3 regions of the Rhizobium sp. 01N48 genome follow, and region 2 is predicted to be linked to each of the others. Evidence: predicted binding sites of a transcription regulator. Region 2 holds the regulator's gene; each other region holds the start of a gene.
What was found. The regulator LexA, encoded in region 2, represses DNA repair genes until DNA is damaged. The targets are predictions, from matches to a motif close to TGTTCNNNNTGTGTTCNG.
Positions count from the first base shown of each region.

Region 1: the regulator LexA is predicted to act here: its motif matches at 3,154-3,171, upstream of AC1DOG_RS06630 (glycosyl transferase).
Region 3: the regulator LexA is predicted to act here: its motif matches at 2,779-2,796, upstream of AC1DOG_RS01765 (ribonuclease T2 family protein).

Region 1 covers NZ_JBFTQT010000003.1:57,643-63,214, forward strand. The annotation lists gene AC1DOG_RS06615 (tetratricopeptide repeat protein) at 1-1,138, shown strand, start outside; gene AC1DOG_RS06620 (4-(cytidine 5'-diphospho)-2-C-methyl-D-erythritol kinase) at 1,145-2,056, shown strand; gene moaB (molybdenum cofactor biosynthesis protein B) at 2,043-2,588, shown strand; gene AC1DOG_RS06630 (glycosyl transferase) at 2,593-3,111, opposite strand; gene AC1DOG_RS06635 (PA0069 family radical SAM protein) at 3,253-4,410, shown strand; gene AC1DOG_RS06640 (ribonuclease HII) at 4,576-5,247, shown strand; gene AC1DOG_RS06645 (F0F1 ATP synthase subunit B) at 5,349-5,572, opposite strand, start outside.
Region 2 covers NZ_JBFTQT010000007.1:142,903-148,474, reverse strand. The annotation lists gene eno (phosphopyruvate hydratase) at 1-242, opposite strand, end outside; gene kdsA (3-deoxy-8-phosphooctulonate synthase) at 407-1,249, opposite strand; gene AC1DOG_RS15365 (VOC family protein) at 1,246-2,130, opposite strand; gene lexA (transcriptional repressor LexA) at 2,330-3,055, shown strand; partial or broken gene AC1DOG_RS15355 (ComEC/Rec2 family competence protein) at 3,049-5,463, opposite strand.
Region 3 covers NZ_JBFTQT010000001.1:355,477-361,048, forward strand. The annotation lists gene caiB (succinate--glutarate CoA-transferase) at 1-702, opposite strand, end outside; gene AC1DOG_RS01755 (DMT family transporter) at 721-1,680, opposite strand; gene AC1DOG_RS01760 (lysophospholipase) at 1,717-2,655, opposite strand; gene AC1DOG_RS01765 (ribonuclease T2 family protein) at 2,811-3,545, shown strand; gene AC1DOG_RS01770 (hypothetical protein) at 3,620-5,428, shown strand; gene ettA (energy-dependent translational throttle protein EttA) at 5,563-5,572, shown strand, end outside.

The DNA.
Region 1 (5,572 bases), on a different contig from region 2:
CATGGCGCTCGCTCGCCTGGAAGCCACGCAGGGCAATAAGCAGAAGGCGCTCGACACGGTTTCGGTCGGCGACAACCTGCTGCCCAACTACGCGCCGCTCAACGCGCTGCGCCAGAGCATCACCAAAGACGAAAAGCAGGTGCAGCAGATCACCACCGCCAAGCAGGGTGCGGCCGGCGTGCTGTTTTCCTTTGCCGGCGCGCTGAACCGCGATGGGGCTGAAGACATCGTCTCGCTCTACCTGCAGATCGCCCGCGCGCTCGATCCAGATAGCGCCGATGCGCTGGTCATGCTCGGCGGCCTCGCCGAGAAGCAGAACCAGCTGGACCGCGCAATCGCACTCTACAAGGAAGTGCCCGACAATTCGCCGATGAGCCGCATCTCCGAGCTGCAGCTTGGCCTGGCGCTCGCCGAAGGCGGCAAGGTCGATGAAGCCCGTGCGCATCTGCAGGGGCTCATCCAGTCGGACCCGAAGGATATCCGCAGCTACCTCGCCTATGGCAGCGTTCTCTCCGACGCCAAGGACTACAAGGCGATGGCTGAGAACTACGACAAGGCTGTCGATGTGATCGGGCCGCTGCCGGGCAAGAACACCTGGACTGTCTTCTTCCAGCGCGGCATCGCCTATGAGCGGCTGAAGCAGTGGGACAAGGCCGAGCCGAGCTTCCGCAAGGCTCTGGAATTGAACCCCAACCAGCCGCAGGTCTTGAACTATCTCGGCTATTCCTGGATCGACATGAACAAGAACCTCGACGAGGGTCTTGAGATGATCAAGAAGGCCGTCGATCTGCGCCCCGACGATGGCTACATCATCGATTCGCTCGGCTGGGCCTATTTCCGCCTCGGCAAGTTCGACGACGCCACCGAGGAGCTGGAGCGCGCCGCACAGATCAAGGCCGGCGACGCGACGATCAACGACCACCTGGGCGATGCCTACTGGCGCGTCGGGCGCAAGCTCGAGGCCGTCTACCAGTGGAACCGGGCGCTGGGCTCGGAACCAGAGGCCGCCGAGATCCCGAAGATCAAGGACAAGATCGCCAACGGCCTGCCTGCGGTGACCGACGATGCCAAGACCGTCGACAAGAAGATGCCGGATCCGGCCCCTGTCGACCCGAAGCCGGCCGACAAGAAGACCTGATCATCCATGGCTGACACCGGCTTCGGCTTCGCCGACGGCGTTGCGATCAGCGAGGATGCCTTTGCCAAGATCAATCTGGCCCTGCATGTGACGGGCCAGAGAGACGACGGCTATCATCTGCTCGAAATGCTGGTGACGTTCACGCGCGCGGGCGACCGGCTGGACTTCGCGCCGGCTGATGCCGACGAATTTCACATCTCTGGCCGCTTCGGCGACGCGCTTGCTGGCGATGGCGGTACCAATCTGGTGCTGAAGGCGCGCGACGCGTTGCGCACGGCCGTGCTTGAGGCGGGTGTCGTGGCACCGCCGGTCAGCATCCATCTGCGTAAGGATTTGCCGATTGCCTCAGGCATCGGCGGCGGCTCGGCGGATGCGGCAGCGGCGCTGCGTGGGCTGATGCGGCTCTGGGGCACTCCCCTACCCGCGGCGACCATCGACGCCATCGCCATCAAGCTCGGCGCCGATGTGCCGATGTGTCTGGCGAGCCGTCCGCTGATTGCGCGCGGGATCGGCGAGCGTATCGAGACGGTGCGCGACTTGCCTGCCTTTCCCATGGTGCTCGCCAATCCGCTGAAAGGTGTTTCGACGCCCGAGGTGTTCCGCCGACTGGCGACCAAGACGAACGGCACGCTTGCGGTAGCACCCGGCCTTTCCTGGCTCGACGCCATACGCACCATGCGCAACGATCTCGAACCGGCGGCGCGCGCGCTGCTGCCTGAGATCGCCGAGATTTCCGATATGCTCTCCGATCAGGGCGCGCTCTTCGTGCGAATGTCGGGCTCTGGCGCGACATGCTTCGGCATATTCGCCAATATGGACGAGGCGAAGGCTGCGGCGCGTGCGCTTCACGGCAAGCGGCCGGACTGGTATTTCGAGGCAACCGAAACATTGGCGGGAGACGATGATGACAGGCGTTGACGACACGCGTCCGTTCATTCCGGTGGGATTTGCCGTGCTAACGGTTTCAGACACGCGCACCACCGCCGACGACCGCTCCGGCGATACGCTGGCGGCACGCATCTCGGAGGCCGGACACCGGCTGATCGCGCGCGCCATCGCGCCCGACGACAGACAGGCGATCGCCACGCAGGTGCAGGCCTGGACGGCGCAATCGGATATCGACGTGATCATCACCACCGGCGGAACCGGCTTTACCGGTCGCGACGTGACGCCCGAGGCGCTGGAGCCACTGTTCGACAAGCGCATGGATGGCTTTTCGGCCGTCTTCCACCGGATCTCGCAGGACAAGATCGGCACCTCCACCGTGCAGTCGCGCGCGACGGCGGGGCTGATCGGCACCACCTTCGTCTTCGTGCTGCCGGGGTCGCCCGGCGCCTGCAAGGACGCGTGGGACGGCATCTTGAAGGCGCAGTTCGATTATCGCCACATGCCGTGCAACTTCGTGGAAATCATGCCCCGGCTCGACGAGCACCTGAAGCGCGGCGCTTAAAAGACTAGCTCCGCGCCGAACGCGCCACCCAGGACGGGATAAGCTCCGCCGACAGCTTGCGCAGCTTCTGCCCCTTGACGAATTCCGCCAGCTGCATGCCGCTGCGCGCCGTCGCCAGCGCATGTTTTTTCGGCAGCAACAGCCCAAGCTCGAGCGGCGCCAGACGGCGCAGGCGCTGATAGAAGGGCCTGCGATAACCGCGCGAGGCAGTGAAGCGAGCGGGCAGCTTGTTCAGCGCCACATATTCGGCGATCTCGTCGATCCAGCCGCTCTGCGGGCGGGCACCGGGCTCGACGAACAACAGCCATTCGCCGCGCGCCGAACGCAGTATGTCCTTGATATCCCAATGCTGATGGAAGCGGCAGCCGGCGGCGTCCGCGACCTTGGACGAGCCATCGCGCGAGCCGTGGTCGAGCACCACCACGTCGCTCACCAGCCCTTCCACGGCACCAGCAACCAACACCGATAATGTCTGCGCCAGCTCAGGTTCCTGATCCCGGCATTCCAATACGACAGTCAACATTGCTCATTTATAGTGCGACGCACAAAACATTACCAGCGACAGTTTTCCAAATTTGTTCTTGCATTGTTCTCATTTCGGCGATAGGAATTTAATCACCAGAACGGATGGGGACGCCGAGTCTTCCATCGACGGAGAAACCCGATGAACGAACAGTCCCTTGCAGGGCAGGCCGCATTCGCGCCTGCCAATACGGCGGATATTGCCGACGCGATGATCGTTTCTTCCGGCCTCAGGATCGAGGTCGACCGCCGGCGTGGCCGCGGTGCGGGACTGAACCCGAGCGGGCGCTTCGAGCCGCAGAGCCGCGAAGGCTTCGACGATGGCTGGCAGACGCTGGAAGAGCTGCCGCCATTCAAGACCGAGGTGCAGATCGAGAAGCCGCGCACGGCAATCACCCGCAATGAATCGCCGGATATCCCCTTCGACCGTTCGATCAATCCCTATCGCGGCTGCGAGCACGGCTGCATCTATTGCTTCGCGCGGCCCACGCACGCCTATATGGGCCTGTCCGCCGGGCTGGATTTCGAAACGCGGCTGTTTGCCAAGCCGGATGCGGCCAAGCTCCTGGAGCGCGAGCTCGCCAAGCCCGGCTACAAGCCGCGTGTGATCGCGATCGGCACCAATACGGACCCGTATCAGCCGATCGAGAAGGAATGGCGGATCATGCGGGATATACTCGAGGTGCTGGAGCGGGCGAACCATCCTGTCTCGATCGTCACCAAGTCTGCGCTCATCCTGCGCGATCTCGATATCCTGCAGCGCATGGCGGAGAAAAACCTGGTGCGCGCCTCTCTGTCGGTGACGACGCTGGACCGCAAGCTGGCGCGGACGATGGAGCCGCGCGCATCGACGCCATCGAAGCGGCTCGATGCGCTGAAAGCGCTGAGCGACGCCGGCATCCGCACGTCGGTGATGATGGCCCCGGTCATTCCGGCGCTGAACGACCACGAGATCGAGCGCGTTCTCGATGCGGCGCATGCAGCGGGCGCCACGGAAGCGGGCTATGTGATCCTGCGCCTGCCGCTGGAGGTGTCGCCGCTGTTTCGTGACTGGCTGCTGCAGCACTATCCCGATCGCTACCGCCACGTCATGTCGCTGGTGCGCTCGATGCGCGGTGGCAAGGATTACGACGCCGATTTCAGCAAGCGTATGAAGGGCGCCGGTCCCTATGCCTGGCAGATCGCCCGGCGCTTCGAGATGGCCACGAAGCGGCTCGGCATGACCCGCCGCAGCATGCCGCTGCGCGACGACCTGTTCGTGCCGCCGAACGGCAGCGGCGTGCAGCTGTCGCTGCTCTAGTTTTGTAGCATGTCGTTTTCGCAAAACCGCTGCACAGTTTTGCGCGACATGTTCGGACATTCCCTTACGGACGGCTGACCCTGGCCTTCCGTTCTCAAGTCCCCGGTCCGCCGCCCTGATCCGGGGACTTGCAGGAAATCGGGTTGGCGTGCGAAGTTCAGCCGCATGAAACGTCGCACGCCACCCGATTCTCCCATGCTTTTCGAAGATGTCCCGCTGCTTCCGGATTTCCGGCTGGAGCTGAAGGCGCGCGAGGCCGGCCACTGGCCGGTTGCCGGCGCCGACGAGGCGGGCCGCGGGCCGCTGGCGGGACCTGTGGTCGCCGCCGCCGTCATTCTCGACCCAAAGCGCATCCCCGATGGCCTGAATGATTCCAAGCAGCTTTCCGCGCAGCGGCGGGAAGAGCTCTTCGAGCAGATCCTTGCCACCGCGACCGTCGCGATCGCCTCATCCAGCTCACGCCGTATCGACGAGACGGATATCCGCAAGGCGAGCCTGGATGCCATGCGCCGCGCCATCCTCAGCCTCTCCATCCCGGCAAGTTATGTGCTGACTGATGGGCTGGACGTGCCCCCCGGGCTTGAGTGCCCCGGCGAGGCCGTCGTCAAGGGCGATGCCCGCTCGGTGTCGATCGCGGCCGCCTCCATCGTCGCCAAGGTCACGCGCGACCGGATGATGACCCGCGCAGACCTGATCTTCCCCGCCTATGGCTTCGCCGCACATGCCGGCTACGGCACCGCGCGCCACCGCGCCGGCATCGACAGCCATGGCCCCTGCCCGCTGCACCGTATGAGCTTCGGGCGGCTCAAGCAGTTCTTGGTCACCGACGGCGAGTAGGCTGCCGGCTCGGTCGACTTGCCGGGCGCGACCGCAAACGACATCGCCAAAACGCAAAAAGCCCCGGCGAACCGGGGCTTTGAAATGCGACAGGACCGATCTCAGTTGAGGCGGGTCTTTACCTGGCCGAGGGCGTTGCCGAAGAGTTCGGACTGAACCTTGGCATCGGCCTTCTTGACGAGAACCGTTTCAGCGGCGGCGATGGCGAGGTCGACGGCTGCGGAACGAACCGCCTTCATCGCATCGGCTTCGGCCTGCTTGATCTTCGCTTCCGAAACCGCTGTGCGGTTGGCGACGAATTCCTCGGTCTTCTTCTTGGCTTCGG
Region 2 (5,572 bases):
ATGCCGCCGATGGCGTCGAAGATTTCCGTGTTGGCGGCTTCGACGGCCTTTTCGACACCCTTGCCGAGATAACGCTTGCCACCATCGCGGAGTTCGACGGCTTCGTGCGCGCCGGTCGACGCGCCCGACGGAACGGCGGCGCGGCCCATGCTGCCATCTTCGAGATAGACATCGACTTCGACGGTGGGATTACCACGGCTGTCGAGAATCTCGCGGGCGATAATGTCGGTAATAGCGGTCATCGGCTCTTCTCTGCTTGAGGGTGGATAAATCGTTTGAAATTCGTCTTTAATCGAAGATGCGCAAATTACAATGCCGGTTTGGGGCAGTTTGGGACCCTTTTGCGCATGCTCCTCCACATTGTTCTTCGGTGGCCTAATACACGAACGTGTCAGTCGTTTGAACGTCAGCCCTTGGCGATGGCGTCAAAGGCCAGCAGCTTCTCAAGCAAGCGCGGCATGTCCTTGAGATAGACCATGTTCGGGCCATCCGACGGCGCATTGTCGGGATCTTCGTGCGTCTCGACGAACACACCGGCGACACCGACGGCGACAGCCGCACGCGCCAGCGTTTCCACGAATTCGCGCTGGCCGCCACTCGACCCACCCTGCCCGCCCGGCTGCTGCACCGAATGGGTCGCGTCGAAGACAACAGGCGCACCCATGGCTTCCATGATCGGCAGCGAGCGCATGTCGGAGACCAGCGTGTTGTAGCCGAAGGAAGCGCCGCGTTCGCACAGCATGATGTTCGGGTTGCCGCTGGCATTCAGCTTGGCAAGCACGTTCTTCATGTCCCAGGGCGCCAGGAACTGGCCCTTCTTGACGTTGATGGCGCGGCCGGTCTTTGCGGCGGCGACCAGCAGGTCCGTCTGCCGGCTAAGGAAGGCCGGGATCTGCAGCACATCGACGACAGTGGCGACTTCAGCGCACTGCTCTTCGGTGTGGATGTCGGTGAGAACGGGGAAGCCGTATTCCTTCTTCAGATCGGCGAACACTTCGAGCGCCGTTTCAAGCCCGATGCCGCGCTGGGCAGACAGCGACGTGCGGTTGGCCTTGTCGAAGGAGGACTTGTAGACAAGGCCGATGCCGAGCTTGTCGCAAAGCTCCTTCAGCGTGCCGGCGATCATGAAGGCATGGTCGCGGCTTTCCATCTGGCACGGGCCGGCGATCAGCGACAGCTTGCCGGTGTTGGAAAACACCACACGGCCGGTGCCTTCGCCGARGGCCACTTCGGAATTGGTTTCAGTCATCGTTTCTCCTCGAAGGCGAAGAGCGCGCCCTGGCCGGGCGCTGCCTTCACCAGAATTCGATTGTTCTTGCGTGTATAGGTGATCCCGTTAGCAGCCAAATGCGCCTCTGTCACGGCGAGATCGGCAACGGAAAAGACAATCGCCGCGCCGCGCAGACCGCGATCGGCCTTGGGCTCGGAGGGATCGTAGTAAGCGTTCAAGCCATCCGGCGACAGGATATTGATACGGGCGTTGCCGGCATCGAGGCTGACACCGAAGGCCTCCTCGCGGGTCGCCTGCGCATCCGAGGCCAGCTGCAACAGCGGTGCGAACGCTTTGGGATCGGAGGAAGAGAGCACGATCGACAGGATGCCCAAGACGCCATTCTTATGCGTTTCCAACGCCTTGCGGTCGCTGGGCAGTGGGTTGACGCGCTGGCAGGCGAAGAGGAAGAAATCGGGCGCTCGCAGATCTGCCGCGAAAGCCAGGCGGAACGCCGCGGTCGCCTCGGAACCGTCCGGCATCTTCATCTGCCGGGCGAACTCCAGCATCTCGCCGCCACTCATGCCATCGGCGAGGTAGCGGGCGTGATCGCCGTCGGCATCCGGCGTGCCGAAGACGATCGCCGACAGGCCGTCGTCGCCGCAGCGGAAGCGAAAGGCGCGGTCGCGGGCGGTGAAGACGTTGCCGTCGCCGATGGCCTCCTCGTAGGTCTCCAGACTGGCGATGCCGAGCGGTTCGAGATAGGTTTTGTCGGCGAAGAAGACGCAGGCGTTTTCGGTGCCAAACGGGTGCCGCGCATCGGCGGCGAAGGTGAAGCCGAGTTTGCCCAGGCGGTCGCGCGCCATCTCGATATTGACGACCGGCAGCACCACGTGGTCCAGGGGATGGGGGTCACTCATCGGCAAATCCTCCCGAAATCGGCAGAGATGTGCGCTGGCTTTCGCCACAATGCAAGAGGCGAGCGCGGTTAAATCGAATGAAGTGTAAAATCGCGACGATTCCGAGCCAAGTTTTACGAAAATTTAGGCACTTGCGGAACACATATGGAACATATAGTGTCCGTTCTGGCTTTGTTTCACGACTCTGGGGTTCATTTCGATGCTGACACGCAAGCAACAAGAACTGCTTCTGTTCATTCATGAGCGGATGAAAGAGTCGGGCGTTCCGCCTTCCTTCGACGAAATGAAGGATGCACTCGATCTCGCATCAAAATCCGGCATTCACCGCCTGATCACCGCTCTGGAAGAGCGCGGCTTCATTCGCCGGCTGCCGAACCGGGCGCGCGCGCTCGAGGTCATCAAGCTGCCGGAAGCCTATAATCCGAGCCTGCAGCCACGACGTGGCTTCTCGCCGAGCGTCATCGAAGGCAGCCTCGGAAAGCCGCAGCCGGTGGCCGCAGCCCCTGCCCCGAAGGCCGCGCCGAGCGCCGACAACGGCAACTCGGCTTCCGTTCCCGTCATGGGCCGCATCGCCGCCGGTGTGCCGATCTCGGCGATCCAGAACAACACCCACGACATCACCGTCCCCGCCGACATGCTCGGCTCCGGCGAGCATTACGCGCTCGAGGTCAAGGGCGACTCGATGATCGAAGCCGGCATTTTCGACGGCGACACCGTCATCATCCGCAACGGCAACACGGCCAACCCCGGCGATATCGTCGTGGCGCTTGTCGATGACGAAGAGGCAACGCTGAAGCGCTTCCGCCGCAAGGGCGCGTCGATCGCGCTTGAGGCCGCCAACCCGGCTTACGAAACGCGCATTTTCGGGCCTGACCGCGTCAAGGTTCAGGGCAAGCTCGTCGGGCTCATTCGCCGATATCACTGAGTGGTGACGTCACCAGTTGGTGACAGGTCGTCGCTGAAGTTGTCGTTGCGCCAGTCATAGGCGCGATGGCGCATCCAGGGGCGAGCGAGGCGTGCATAAGCGGTCTTGACGACGGGAGTGCCCTGATCGTCGATACGGATTTCGACGGCGCCCGATCGCCTGAGAGTTTCGCCGGTCAATAACATGGCGCCGGAGCGGCACGTCGCCTGGCGGAGGCGCACCGGCGTGATGACGATATCGGCCACGTCGCAGGCGGGACCGAGATAGGCGGCGTTTTCGAGCGTCGCGATGATGTAGCCGCTGTCGAGCGCTGTTATGCACCACGCGGTCTTCAGGCACCGGAAGGCACTGTCGTTCGTCGAAGCCGCTGCAGCGCGCATCATAGCGCGGGCTTCGCGTTGTTGTTTCAATGTCAGTCTTGGCCTTGGCTCGCCCCTTCTCGGAATGGGCAAGGCCTCGCCGTCGAGGATGTCGGGCGGCTTGTGGTCTTCGATGGCGAGCGCGCGTTGCCATTGGCCGAAGATGAAGTCGGGCGGCCGTTCGCGGTTGCTGGCGAGGCTGTCGCCTGTGACTGCTGCCACGAGGCTTCCGTCCTCGGAGACGACGAGTTCGGGCGCAGGTGCTGCCGGGAGCAGGATGACGACGAGGGTTGCGATCGTGGCAACCGCAGCGCCGATCCATCGCAGGCGTGTGCGCATCAGCCCCCATATGAGAAAGCCGAGCACGGCGATCGCGAAATACCATTCGGGTATCCGCCCGATGTCGACACTGCCGCCCCAACCGGACACCATCTTGGCGATGTCGATCACCAGATCCAGCCCGAAGCCGGCGACCTTCCACAGCGGCGCATCCAGGCCAAAGGGCGTCGCCAACATCGCAAGCATTCCGAAGGGCATGACGATGAAGGAGATGACCGGCATGGCGAGCAGGTTGGCCGGTAGTCCGTAGCCGCTCAGCCGGTGAAAATGTTCGATCGAGAACAGCGCTGTCGAGAAGCCGCCGATCATCGAGGTCAGCGCGATGCCGCCGAAGAAGCGGAACGTGGCCATGACCGGCTTTATGGTGGGATGCGTAAGAAAAACGCTCTCGCGGTGGCGCCTCCTGGTCCAAACGGCAAAGCCCGCGACCAGCGCGAGCGTCGCCGCGTAGGACATCTGGAAGCTGGGGCCCAGCACCTCCGAAGGGGACATCAGGATGATCAGCAGCGCCGAGAGCGCGATGTTGCGCAGGCTAATCGAGGGGCGATCGAACAGCACCGCGACCAGCATGATCGCCATCATGATGAAGGCGCGCTCGGCGGAGACGGCAAAGCCCGAGATCATGTAATAGGCCGTCAGCGCCAGAAGCGCGCTGCCGGCGGCGAGCTTCTTGGTCGGATAGGCCTGCGCAAACCCGGGGAAGAGGCCGAAGAACAGGCGCAGCCCGACAAAACAGATGCCGGCCGACAGAGCCATGTTGAGGCCCGAGATCGCCACGATATGCGCGAGGCCGGATTGGCGCAGCGCCTCCGTCGTCTCGTTGGAGATGGCACGTCTCTCGTCGGTGACCAGCGAAGCTGCGAAGGCGCCGGTATCGCCAGGCAGGATGCTGCGGATGCGGTCGCCAATGCTGCTGCGCAGGCCTTAGAGCCATTCCATGGCGCGATCGACGGCAGAGAGATCGGCGATATCCGTCCGCGATGGGACGGGCTGCGGGATGCCGTAGAAGAAGCCGTTGGCGCCGATGCCGTCGAAATAGGCAGAGAAGGCGAAATCGTTGAGTTCGGGCAGTGCCGGTCCTGCCGGCGGCGTCAGGCGCACACGGCCGGTCAACCATCCGCCGACCGCGACGGGCTCTCCTGCACGCGCGACGAGCGAGACCTGCTGCGGCGGACGCTTGAGCGTGGGCTCGTCTGTGCGCGTTACCCTGACGATATAGCGCCAGCGCCCATTATCATCGCCCTCGCGCCGTTCCACGCGGCCGGTCACTGTCGTCGTCACCGCTGTATCGAGAACGACGGTATCAGCCCGCCAGGTCTCGAGCTGCGCCGCGAACATGCCGAGGACGACAAGCAGGCCTGAGATCGCCACACGGCGTGTCGCGACGCGCGCGGAGCCCGCCAAGACGAAGACGAAACCGAAGAGGATAGCCCAGGCAAGGAGCCGCAAGGGCGGGATATCCACGGCGAGCCGGAACCAGGCGATGGCGCCCGCCCCGAGGAAGACGGGCGACGCCAGGAAAAGGCGGCCGTGGTCGAATTCGGTGCTGAACGCTTGTGCTGCGACGGCTGCCTGACGGTGGATTTGGCGACTTGTGCGACTCAGAAAACCCGAGGTCGACTGCGTCAATGGCGCGCGCGTCATTATGGCACGGGCATTTTGCCCTGTTACGGCCGGCAAATTGGCAATTTGCGCCGCTTCGGGTGGCATCAAAACGACGTGACTGGCATTCAACTCCGGCATGCAACGACACCCGAAAGCCACCCTGAACTGCAATCAGAATGAGGCCAGCGGAGCCTAAACGCAACTATAATCGTTT
Region 3 (5,572 bases), on a different contig from region 2:
CGGCGGGCGGCCGGATATGAGGTAGTTCATGTTCTGGTTGGCCAGCACCGCCGACTGGACATCGAGCAGCGCCATGTCGACCAGCTGGCCTTCGCCCGTCTTCAGCGCGTGGATGAGGGCTGCCTCGATCGCCGAGACCGCGTAGATGCCGGTGAAGATATCGGCGATGGCAACGCCCGCCTTCATCGGCTGTCCATCAGGCTCGCCCGTGATCGACATGAAGCCCGACATGCCCTGGACGATGTAATCGTAGCCGGCGAGGCCTGCATAGGGGCCCGTCTGGCCGAAGCCGGTGATCGAGCAATAGACGAGCTTGGGATTGATCTGGCGCAGGCTTTCGTAATCCAACCCGTATTTGACGAGGCCGCCGAGCTTGAAGTTTTCGATGACGACATCGGCCGTGGCGACGAGCCGGCGAACCAGCACCTGGCCCTCTTCGCTACGCAGATCGGCCGTTATCGAGCGCTTGCCGCGGTTGGCGGCGTGGTAATAGGCGGCCGAGAGGTTCTCGCCATCGGCACCTTCGACGAAGGGGGGACCCCAGTGCCTCGTATCGTCGCCGCCATCGGGGTTTTCGACCTTGATCACGTCGGCGCCGAGATCGGCCAGCATCTGGCCGGCCCAGGGGCCGGCGAGCACCCGCGCGAGCTCGATGACACGAACGCCTGTGAGCGGCGCTTTGTTTGGCTGGGTCTGCGTCATGTTCCTCCCACGATCAGATCAGGGTGCCCGCGTCTCCTCAGATGTATCGGATACGGGCTTGGATGCAAAGCGCCGCTCGCGCCAGATGATGTAGAAGCCGGAGCCCATGATGATGAATATGCCGAGCCATTTCAGCGCATCCGGGAAATCGCCGAAGACCAGCCAAGCGAAGGCCGTGGCGGAGACGATCTCGAAATATTGCAGCGGGGCGAGCGTCGAGGCGGGCGCCGAGCGGTAGGCATAGACGCCGAAGATGCCGGCGATCGCGGCGGAGACGCCGACGCCCAGCAGATAGAGCCAGGCGCGCGTGTCGGGGATCACGGGATCGAGCAAGTCGGAGCCGCTGCCCTGGCCGAGATAGAGCAGGATGGCGCAGATGAGCAGGCCCCAGAGGCCCATGTGGAACTGCATGGCCCAGGGATCCTCGCGCTGCGCCAGCGCCCGGTTCATCATCGCGGAGATGGCGATGCAGACCGCGCTGACGACCGGCAGAAGTGCGACATAGCCGACTTCCTGGAAGCTCGGCTGAATGATGAGGATTGCTCCGAAGAAGCCGACGCCGCAGGCCGTATAGCGGCGCCAGCCGATCTTTTCCTTGAGGAAGATGCTGCTCAGGATCGTCAGGATGATCGGCTCGACGAAGAAGATGGCGATGGCATCGGCAACCGCCATGTATTTCAGCGTGGTTACGAAGGAGATCATCGAGACGGTGATGATGGCACCGCGGATGGCGTGGAAGAAGCTCTGCTTCCAGGTGATCTCGGTGAGGTTGTGACGCCAGAGCACGATGGGCAGCATGCAGAGCGCCTGCACGCCGAAGCGCGCCGCGGTGATCTGGGCTGAGGGGACCGTGCTGATAGCAAGCTTGGAGAAGATGTCGATGATGGGCGACAGCAGCACCGAGATGAACATCAGGATCAGCCCCATCATCACTTCCGATGGGGTGTTGCTGGTGCCGGGTGCCGCGTTGCTGCTCATGACGGAATTCTCTGATTTTGGGGTAGGGGAGCGGGATCAGCCGTTGACGGGACGCGCGGTTGCCTGATCGCACCAATCGGCGAATGCCGATATGGCGGCGTCGGCGCCGATCTCGTTCAAGGTCTCGTGGCGCATGTCCTGATATATCTCAGTGCTAATACGGGAGAAGCCATGCGTTTTCAAATGGTTTGACAGCCAGAGGATGGCTTTTCCATTCTCCGTCGCCGGATCCTGGCCGCCGCCGACCAGATGGATCGGCGTTTCGGTCGGTAGGCGGGCGAGATGTTCTTTCTGCGGCGCGCGGAAGGTGAGCTCGAAGAGGTCGAGCCAGAGCGAGACGGAAGCGCCGAAGCCGCAGAGCGGATCGGCCACATACTTGTCGACTTCAGCGGGGTCGCGCGACAACCAGTCGAAATCCGTGCGGCGGTTGGCGACCGATTTCGCCCAGGTGCCGAAGGTGAGCTTCGGCAGCAGGTCGCTCGGGACGTCGGAGCCTTTCAGCGCGCGCTCGATCAAAAGGATCGCCTGCGCCGCGCGGCCGGCCAAGCCCGGATTGAAGTTCGAGTTCCAGACGGCGACGGCGTCGAATTTTCGCGGGTAGGTGACGGCCGCGTTGAGGGCGATCAGCCCGCCCATGGAGTGGCCGAAGAGGATGATCGGCAGGCCTGGATGCTCGGTCGCCGCCTCGTCGCGCATCGCCTCGATATCGTCGATGACAAGGATCGCGCCATCGCGCCTTGCGAAGCGACCGATCGGGGCGTTCGGCGCAGTGGTCTCACCATGGCCGCGATGGTCGTGGGCGTAGACATGGTAGCCGCGCGCGGCCATCATCTCCGCGAAGCGCTGGTAGCGTTTCGAGTGCTCGGCCAGTCCATGGCTGATCAAGAGAATGCCGCGCTCAGTGCCTTCGGGCTGCTGATAGTGATAGGCGAGGGACGCGCCCGCATGGTCGAGGCGCCGGGTATCTGCAAACATGATTTCCTCCGTGGCGGGAGAAGACCAGAACATCCGCCAAATGCAACAGGCGGGATAGGTTGTGCCGGAGATTTTCGCTTGCCTCGTTTTGCCGCTTGCCTGCTGATGCGCCGCGTGCTTTGATGTTCATGAATTGTTCTTTCGTGGGGATGGGTATGGGCAATCTCGGTTTTCGCGTCATCGTGTTGTTCCTGTTGTCGATCATGGCAGTCCCGGCTTCGGCGCAAGAGGGCGGCGGGCGCACGCGCTTCATTCTCGCGGCCTGCTGGCAGCCGGCCTTCTGCCAGACCAACCAGCGAAAGGCTGAATGCGCCAGCCAAGGCAGCGACCGCTACGACGCCAAGAACTTCTCGCTGCACGGACTCTGGCCGATGCGCAAGGATTATTGCGGTGTTTCCGACGCTGATCGCTCCGCCGACAAGGGTGGCGACTGGAGGGATCTGCCGGAGGTAAAACTCTCGGCCGAGACGAAGGCATCGCTCGACAAGGTGATGCCCGGCACGCAATCGGCACTCGAGCGGCATGAATGGATCAAGCACGGCACCTGCACCGGCATGAGCGCCGACGCCTACTTCGCCGATGCCGTGCGGCTGATCGAAGACCTGAACGGATCCGCCGTCCAGGAACTGTTCGCCGCCAATATCGGCAAGTCACTGACTGGAGACGCGATCAAGGCGGCTTTCGACAAGAGCTTCGGCCCCGGCGCCGGCGACCGGGTAAAGATGAGCTGCCGCCGCGCCGGCAACAGCCGCGTCATCAGCGAATTGACGATCGGTCTCTCCGGCAATGCGACGGACGGGAAGGGCAAGGATCTCGGCGATCTCATCCAGGGAGCGGGCCGGACCTCGTTCGGCTGCAACGAGGGGATTGTCGACGCGGCGGGATTTTGAGGTCGTAGGATAATCTCAATTTTTGACGTCTATCGTCTCGGGTTGGCGGTGACCAACAGCTCGAGTGACGACCGATGTCCGACATAGTTGCATCTGAAAGCGATCAGGCCGCCGCAAGTGAGATGCGACTGTGGCGAATGTTTCTGGTCGTCTATGCGACCGCCTTGGCGATGGTGTTGTTCGATGTCGCCGATGGCATATTGTTTGTTGGCGATATCGACGATCAGTTGCGTGAGCTTCAGATCCGTCACCTGATGTCCCCGCAGGGGCATTGGTTCGATCTTTCGCTGCCCTTCATCTCGATGCCGGCAACCTATGTCTCGCCATGGTCGCGGCTGGTCGATCTTCCTTACGTGGCAATTGCCTGGTTGCTACAGCCCTTCATGTCGACCGCGCAGGGGCTTTCCGTTGCCTTTCAGGTCTGGCCGCCAATGATGCTGTCGATCTGCTGTCTGCTGGTTGCGGCGACCGCACGCCGCCTGCTTGCGGGGTTCGTGCTGAGTGAGACAGCGCTCACGCTGTCGCTCATGATCGCAACTGTGCTGATGAGCATAGGCGTGGCCGAGTTTTCGCCCGGTCGCATCGATCACCATAACGTGCAGATCGTTGCCCTCCTGATGATCGTCGCGGGGCTTGTGCGATGGGACCGGGCAGGCGGGCTGATGATCGGTGCGGGTGCGGCGATCTCGACGGTGATCGGCCTGGAATGCTTGCCGTTCGTCGTCATCGCCTATGGCGGGCTCGTTCTCTGCTACATTTGCAACGTCGCCGGGGTTCGCACCGTCCTCGTTGCTTCATCCGTTTCGATGGCGAGCGTGACGCTTGCCTCCGCCATGGCGTTCATCGGCCCCGCTGGTGCGGTTTCGACGCAATGCGATGCCTTCTCGGCTCCCTATATCTTTCTGCTATGTGGATTTGCCGCCATTCTTGGTGCATGCGCAGCGATCCAGCGTGATCGCTCCGGTCCGCTTCAGCGGCTGCTGGCGCTGGCAATTCCGGCTGGCGCTCTGCTGATCGCCGCCGCCGTCTTCTTTCCATCCTGCATGTCAGGACCATACGGCATCATCGATCCGCTCTCGCGCGAGCTGTGGTTCGACCGGATCTGGCAAGAGAAGAGCATCCTCTATTTCTATGAAAACGACCGACGTGATCTGTTGGTGCTCCTTGCATTGACGGCCGCCATTGCCGCCTTTGTCGCGCCGGTTGTCCGCTTCAGAATGCAGGAGCGGTCGTTCGGACCGGCCATTGCCTATCTCATGGCGCTGGGCGCGCTGATCCTGACCGTCTTCGTGACGCGCAACATTCGCTTTCCCATCGCGCTGATGCCGGTCTTCCTGCCTGCTGTCATCGCGACGATGACGATGAAATTACCGGCTTTCGACAGGGCTTACCGGCTTTCCGGGGTCGCCGCTGCCGCTATTGCCGCAGCGCTTTGCTTGTCCCTCGTACTGCTCCGGTCGTCCGTGCACACATTCGACGAGGTCGACTACATGACGGCGAGCGAATGCGCGGGGCAGGACTTCTCCGTGCTTGACGCCGTCCCACCCGGACGCGTGGCCGTGCCGCAGGGGATCGCGCTGCCGCTCATCATGGCGGCGCCGACGGGATTCTCGGTCGGCGCCATGCCGTTTCATCGCGCATCGCCCGGCATGAAGCGGATGTTCGAGGCGTTCATGACCTCGGATACGCAACTGCGCCGGGCAGCGCTGGCGCCTTTCGACTATGTCGCCGTGTGCCGCTTCCCCCTCGAAGCCGATCCGAAGCAGGCGCCGCTTTATGCCGCGTTGGCGCGTGGGGATGGTTGGCCGGGGCTGGAGCGGGTCAATCCGCCCACGCGCAGTGATTTCCAGCTTTTCCGGATCGACCACGCCGCATTGCGGTAGAGCGGGCTGATTTTCCGCCTCAAACTGCGGGTGATCCGCGACAAAGCGGGTGGATTCTGCCGCTGGCGCGTTGCCCCCGGGCGCCAATTCGCCTACATAGCGGCAAACCAATTTCCCCCGGAGCAGAATTACCGATGGCACGTC